Regions from separate parts of the Alicyclobacillus sp. CIJ1 genome, predicted to be linked through region 2. Evidence: riboswitches for the same ligand, from Rfam matches in the RefSeq annotation. Region 2 holds a riboswitch; the other holds the start of a gene.
What was found. A riboswitch is a leader RNA that binds a small molecule or an ion and turns the genes downstream of it on or off. The one in region 2 is predicted to bind cobalamin.
Positions count from the first base shown of each region.

Region 1 (3,521 bases), on a different contig from region 2:
CAGGCCCACCATTTCACCTGGGACAAATTCCGCGCAGATGTCCCGCAGAATGGGATGGCAGTCGAGATGCTGGATCTGGATCATAGGCCCGCGTCCCTTCCACGGCCATGTCGGTACAACAGGTAGAGAAAAAAGGGCACGCCGAGGCACGACGTCACAATGCCGACGTTCAATTCCGCCGGCTGAACCGCGGTCCGGCCGACGAGATCGGACAGCGTGAGCAGCACTGCGCCGCCCAGGGCGGATGCGGCGAGGAGCGGCCGGTGATTCGGGCCCATGAGGCGCCGCAGGATATGCGGCACGATGAGGCCGATAAACGAGATGACGCCCGTCGTGCTCACGGCCACCGCCACGATGAGCGCCGCCACGGCGAGGGATACGCGCTTGATGCGCTCCACGTCCACGCCCACCGCCTCCGCGTGCTCCTCGCCCGTCGTGAGAATGTCGTACGCAAAGGCGAGGCGCAAAAAGACGGGCATGGCTAGCGCGTTGACGGCCGCAACCGTCGCGGCCTCCGTCCAGTTCGATCCGTCCAGGCCGCCGAACAGCCAAAACATCATCTGCTGCATCTCCTGGAGTGGGGATAGGTCGAGGATGGCCGTGATGATGGCGCTGCAGAGCGAACTCAGGGCGACGCCCGCGAGAAGCAGCCGGTACATGTCGGTGCGCCGCGCGCTCGTCGCAAGCCGGTACATGATAGCAGCCACCGCCAGGCCAAAAGCGAAGGCCAAGGCGGGCGTGGCCACTTGGGTGCGCGCGGCGAGCCCCGTCGAGACGGCGATCACGGCCCCGAGCGCGCCGCCGCTCGACACGCCGATGACGCCCGGGTCCGCCATGGGGTTGCGCAGGATGGCCTGAAGCACAGCCCCTGAGAGCGCGAGCGCGGATCCCGCCAACACGGCCACGACGAGCCGAGGCCAGCGAATGGCCCCCACGACCACCGCATCAAGACCGCGATGGCCTGCGAAGTACGCCCACGTGTCGGCCGGGATCTGCCAAAAGGGGATGATCACAGGCCCGATGCCGATTTCAAGCGCGGCCGAGGCGAGGAGCGTGAAGGCAAGCGCTCCAAAGGCCCAGGCGCGGCGCCTGGTCATGCCATCACCTTCGGCGCCTTCAGGTGTGCTGTGGGATGCAGCACCTTCGCGACGTCGTACACGGCGCGGACGACATACTGTGACACCGAGGAGATATCGGCGCTGTTGATGGCGTACAGGTGATGCTCGCGCACCGCGGTGACCGACTGGAGCGCCGGATCGGAGGCGAGTTTCTTCAGGAAGGCCGCGTCGTCGGACGAGTCGATGATCACGTCCGGGTTCCACTTGACAATCTGCTCGTCCGTGATCTTCTGCCACCCGTTCAAGATGTGCGCCACGTTCACGCCGCCCGCGTCGCGGATGATGTCGTCGACGGTCGTGTCGCGCCCGGCCGTATAGCCGTACGAGCCGTAGTCGAGAACGGTGGGCCGCGGTTGGCCCTGAACCGCGCCTTCGATTTGTGCGATGTCTTGCTTCATGTTGGCGACGACCGCATTGGCCTTGGCGGGCTCGCCGACGAGGCGGCCGACCGTCAGGATGTTCCGCTCGATGTCGGCGATGGAGTTGAAGTCATTCAGGCTGAACACATACATGGGTACGCCGGCCTGGTGAAGTTGATTGAGCACGGTCTTCGTGACGTAGCCCGCTTCCAGGACGAGATCGGGATGGACGGCCAGCGCCTGCTCTGGGTCGTCCCCGCTCCAAGCGGGAATCCCCTTGACCTGGGCGACCACATTCGAGTACTCGGGATTGGACGCCATCGTCGTCACGAGCGCAATGCGAGATTTAGGGACGAGGGACACGAGGATCTCGTCTGTGCCCTCCGAACCGGACACGATGTGCATCGGCTGGTGTTTCAGGGTGACGGTGTTCCCCATGTCGTCCTTCACGGTCATGGGATACGAGATGGCAGACGCTGCGCTCGAATTCGTGGTGAGGCTGTTTTGCGTGGCCTGCGGCGTGCCGCAACCTGAGACGGTGGCGCCGAGCGCAAGCGCCACAGCCAGCGCCGTTCCTTGGAACAACGGACGTTTCAACACGTGTGGACCCCCCAATCTGTGCGTGGAGCGGTCCCATTCGAAGAAATGGCGGACGTAAATGCCCGCGCGCGTGCACGCGCCTTTCCTCGAAGGGCGCCCGCGTGTCGCTGGGCAGGTCTCCTGGCTCACAGGTCTTCGTCCGCGCGCCTTCCCACCCAGACGGCAGTGGCGTCGCGGCTTGGCTCGATAGAGCCCGCTTTCCTGTTCACAGTGGCGGGACCGCGCCGGACTCTCACCGGCTTCCCTATTCTCTTCGCCGCGTTGCCGCGCGAAGCACCCAGCGACATGGATCGAGTTTCATCGTAGATGCGGGCGGATGGCTTGTCAAACGGCATGCGTGTCACACAATGCGGTTGACACACGTCTCCAGAAAAAAAAAGGAGGTCATGCGCATGTGGGGAAAGGTCGCGTTGCTTGCCGCTTGCCTCGCCACGAGCGCCCCTGTCGCGGCTGCGGCTGTCGGCTCTGGAAGCTCGGGGCCCCTCCGAGCGAGCGTGAGCCCATCTTCTTCCCATCCGCCGATTCCTGCGGCGCAGGAGATGCGCAGCGTGTCCATCACCGCAGGCCTGGCGGGAGTCAGGTATGAGCCCATCCACCCCGCCCAAGTCGAGGCGGAAATCGCGAAATGGATGAAGCAGGCCCGACCCGTGCAGGTGAACATCCCGAAGCTTCCCGGCCCACCTATCATTGTGAACGCCAATATCGATCCGCCTGAGGTGTTCCTCACACTCGCGTCCGGCGCAACCGCCACGCTGATGCCGACCACCTACTTCTCAGGCCGGGGCGAACCGCTGTCCAAGGACATCCAGCACGTGCCAGACGTCGTGACGTTCACCGAAGGATCGCGCACGTGGTACCTGAGGTCCGCGCCGCTGTACACCTGGCTGATGGACGGCGGCTGGCAGCGCGACTTCCAGCTGGCGCATTGAATCCTCGGTCGGATACGAAACCTCGGGCGGAAGCGACCTAAACCTTGACGCGCGCCAGGGAAGTGTCCTGGCGCGCCGGTCCGTCACTTGCCGTCGCGAAAGACGACGGGGCTGTGCTCGTACGCGATCTCGTCCACGCCTGCGCGCGCGTTTGCGGCGCGGGCCATGACAAACAACAGATCCGACAGGCGATTCAGAAAGCGCAGGGCCGCTTCCGGCACGGGTTCCTGCGCGGCGAGGCGCCACGCCTCCCGCTCCGCACGCCGGACGACCGTGCACGCCAAATGGAGCGCCGCCCCCGCAGGGCTTCCCTGTCGCAACACAAACTGCGTGAGCGGCGGCCCCTCTTCCTGATACTTGTCGATGAGGGGTTCGAGATCGTCCACCCACGACGGATCGACCTTCGGCACGTAATCCTTTGCGGAAGGCGGTGCCGCCAAATCCGCACCCACGTCCCACAAACGCTGCTGTAACCAGACCGCGAGACGGCGCATGTCCGACAACTGCTCGTCCTG
Region 1 covers NZ_BAAJPH010000063.1:261,479-264,999, reverse strand. The annotation lists gene AC27E8_RS02745 (ABC transporter ATP-binding protein) at 1-84, opposite strand, end outside; gene AC27E8_RS02740 (FecCD family ABC transporter permease) at 81-1,097, opposite strand; gene AC27E8_RS02735 (ABC transporter substrate-binding protein) at 1,094-2,077, opposite strand; cobalamin riboswitch at 2,171-2,373, opposite strand; gene AC27E8_RS02730 (hypothetical protein) at 2,470-3,006, shown strand; gene AC27E8_RS02725 (cob(I)yrinic acid a,c-diamide adenosyltransferase) at 3,090-3,521, opposite strand, start outside.
Region 1: another riboswitch for cobalamin. It lies ahead of AC27E8_RS02735 (ABC transporter substrate-binding protein); the one in region 2 lies ahead of AC27E8_RS07010 (ribonucleoside-diphosphate reductase subunit alpha).

Region 2 (3,521 bases):
AAGATGGACGAGGACGGTTATTTCTATATTGTCGATCGCAAGAAGGACATCATCATCGCGGGCGGCTACAACATCTACCCCCGCGAGGTCGAAGAGGTTTTGTACGAACATCCCGCCGTCGCGGAGGCGGCTGTGGTCGGTGTGGAAGATCCGTATCGCGGCCAGACGGTGAAGGCGTTTATCCAGCTGAAACCGGGCATGCAGGTCACGGAACAGGAGCTCGATGAGTGGTGCCGGGCCAATTTGGCCGCATACAAAGTCCCGCGGGCATACGAGTTCCGAGACAGTCTGCCCAAATCGGCCGTGGGAAAAATCCTCCGCCGTGCGCTCACGGAGGAGACCACGCGACAGGCGTGACGGCAAGGAGGGTCGCGGCGTGCCCATGTATCCAGGGGGAAATGCAGAAGCAGCGACGGACGCGAGCGTCCGCACGTTCGCCGATTTCATTGGGGCGAAACTGGTGAGCGCAGACGATGACGAAGTGGTGGCCGAGTTAGTCATCCAGCCGCATCACTGGAATCTGGCGCGCATCGTGCACGGAGGCGTGTACATGTCGCTGCTCGATTCGGCCATGGGGCTCCTCGTCAGCCTCCACTATCCGAACCGGCCCGTGGTGACGACGAACCTCAACATTCACTTCACGGAGCCTGCGAGCGAAGGTACGCTCGTCTGTAGAGCGAAGTTCATCCATCGAGCGCGAAGCACCATGACTGTGGAGGGGCGCGTGTACCTGGGAGAGGACAGGTTGTGCGCGCACGCCACGGGATCGTTCCGCGTCCTGAAGCTACCTTCTTGAAAGGAATTCGGTATCGAAACAAGGCCGTCTGCGGGCACATGTTGGCTGCAGACGGCCTTTTCACAGGTTTTTCGCCCATATCTGATGTGTTTTTTGAGAGAAGGGCTTGTCAAACACTATATCTAGTGTTACGCTAATGCCTGTCCAAAGCATGTGATGTGTCAAGGGAATGGGTGCCCGCCACGGGGCGGGTGAAAAGGGAATCCAGTGGAAATCTGGAGCGGTCCTCGCCACGGTGACGCGGATCGCGGCGGCATGGGAACTTTCCAGCCACTCGGATGTCGAAAGACGTCGACACCGGGGAAGGCGCCGTCCGCGGATGAAGCGAAGCCCGGAGACCTGCCCATTCTCGAAGGATCCGACGCTCACGAGGGATTGAGAAGTCGGCGGACCGAGGACAGTTGCGCACTTCGACTGATCCGTCTTCCGCCGTCTGCTCATCCGGGTGAGCGCCCCGGATGAGCTTTTTTGTGGGCGAAACTCAAGGTTTCAGGACGAGGTGCGGGGAGTGAATGCGATGGTACACCCAAGTGACACGTCAACAGGACTGATGGAGCGGACGAGTGAGGATGAACGCCGTGCGGGGCGCGCGAGCCATGCGCTAGAGGAATGGCGCGATCGCGTCAAGACCTTCACAGTGGAAAAGCGAGATGGGCGGATCGAGCCGCTGTCTCTGGACAAAATCTTCGCATTTTTAAAGCGCGGCTGCGAAGCGGCCGAGGGATGCGATCCGGAACGCCTGGCGGCGGACGTGTGGCCTCAGCTCCGGGACGGCATGCGGACGTCGGAGATTGCGCGCGTCGCGATTCAAGCGGCGGTGGAAAAGACGAGCGTCGCCGAACCCGGGTGGCAGTTTGTCGCGGCTCGGTTGTTGCTCTTCGATGCGTACAAGCAAGCGTCGCGCAACCGGGGTTATCGTCATTTGGGTTACGGGGACTTTTATCAGTTGATTGTCGAGCTGGAGCGAATCGGGCGGTACGGCACGTACATACGACAGCACTACAGCGAGGACGAGATCGCCGAACTGGCCGCCTACATCAAGCCGGAGCGAGATTACCTGTTTAACTACGTGGGTCTGAAGCAACTGCTGGATCGGTACGCCATTCGCAATCTGGACAACGAGATCATGGAACTGCCGCAAGAGTTGTTCATGGGCGTGTCCATGCACCTCGCCATGAAGGAAAAGGAGAAGGTCGCCTGGGCGAAGCGATTCTACGACATGCTGTCCACGCTGCAGGCCACGGTGGCCACGCCCACACTGAGCAACGCGCGCAAGCCGTTCCACCAGCTGAGCTCTTGCTTCATCGACATGCCAGAGGACGATCTCGTCAGCATCTACGCCACAGACGAAGCCTTCGCGCGCGTCTCGAAGTTCGGCGGCGGGATGGGCATCTACGTGGGCAAAATCCGGGCTCGCGGATCGGCCATCCGCAATCATCCGGGGGCGTCGGGCGGCGTGGTGCCTTGGATCCGCAACTTCAACAACACGGCTGTAAGCTGCAACCAACTCGGCATGCGAGCCGGCGCGGCGGCCGTCTACCTCGACGTGTGGCACAAGGACATTCTGGACTTCCTGCAGCTGCGCACGAACAACGGCGACGAGCGGATGAAGGCGCACGACATCTTCCCGGGCGTGTGCATTCCGGACCTCTTCATGCGGCGCGTAGAGGAGCGCGGCATGTGGTACCTGTTCTGCCCGTACGAGGTCCGCAAGGTCATGGGCTTCTCGCTGGAAGACAGTTGGGGCGAAGAGTTCGAGCGGCGGTATCAGGCGTGCGTGGAGAATCCAAAGCTGCCGCGCGTGGAGATCCCGGCCATCGAAATCATGAAGCGGATTATGCAGTCCGCGTTCGAGACGGGAACCCCGTTCATCTTCTTCCGCGACACGGCCAATCGCCTCAACCCGAACAAGCACGCGGGCATGGTCTACTGCAGCAACTTGTGCACGGAGATCATTCAAAACATGAGCCCGTCGCGCCGAATCGAAGAGACGGAAGAGGGCGGGATCATCACCACGAAGACGGAGGCCGGCGATTTCGTCGTCTGCAACCTGTCCTCGCTGAACCTGGGGCGGTGCCGCGATCTCGACAGCATTCGCGAGACCGTGCGCCGGCAGATTCGCGCGATGGACAACGTGATCGACCTAAACCATTATCCGGTGCCCCAGGCCGCCGTCACGAACCGCAAGTATCGGGCGGTGGGCCTCGGCGTGAGCGGTTATCACCAATATCTCGCGGAGAAGGGCATCGCGTGGGAGTCGGAGGCCCACGTGAAACACGCCGACGAGCTGTTTGAGTGGATCAACTTCTTTGCCATCGAGGCGTCCATGGAGCTGGCGCGCGAAAAGGGACCGTATCCGCTGTTCGAAGGCTCCGATTGGCAAACCGGGCGGTACTTCGATCTGCGCGGGTACCGGACGCGCCCAGGTGGTCCAGACTGGGACGGCCTGCGCCGCAAGGTGGCCGAGTACGGCGTGCGCAACGCGTATCTGGTGGCCATTGCGCCGACCAGCAGTACGAGCCTGATTGCGGGCAGCACGGCAGGCATCGACCCCGTGTACGCGCGCTTTTTCCTCGAGGAGAAGAAAAACGGCGTCGTACCTCAGACCGCGCCCAATCTGAACGACAAGACGTTCTGGTACTACAAGGAGGCGCACACCATCGATCAGCGCTGGAGCATCGAAGCGTGCGCGGCACGGCAGCGGCACGTGGATCAGAGCCAATCG
Region 2 covers NZ_BAAJPH010000102.1:46,058-49,578, forward strand. The annotation lists gene AC27E8_RS07000 (long-chain-fatty-acid--CoA ligase) at 1-357, shown strand, start outside; gene AC27E8_RS07005 (PaaI family thioesterase) at 383-796, shown strand; cobalamin riboswitch at 951-1,157, shown strand; gene AC27E8_RS07010 (ribonucleoside-diphosphate reductase subunit alpha) at 1,347-3,521, shown strand, end outside.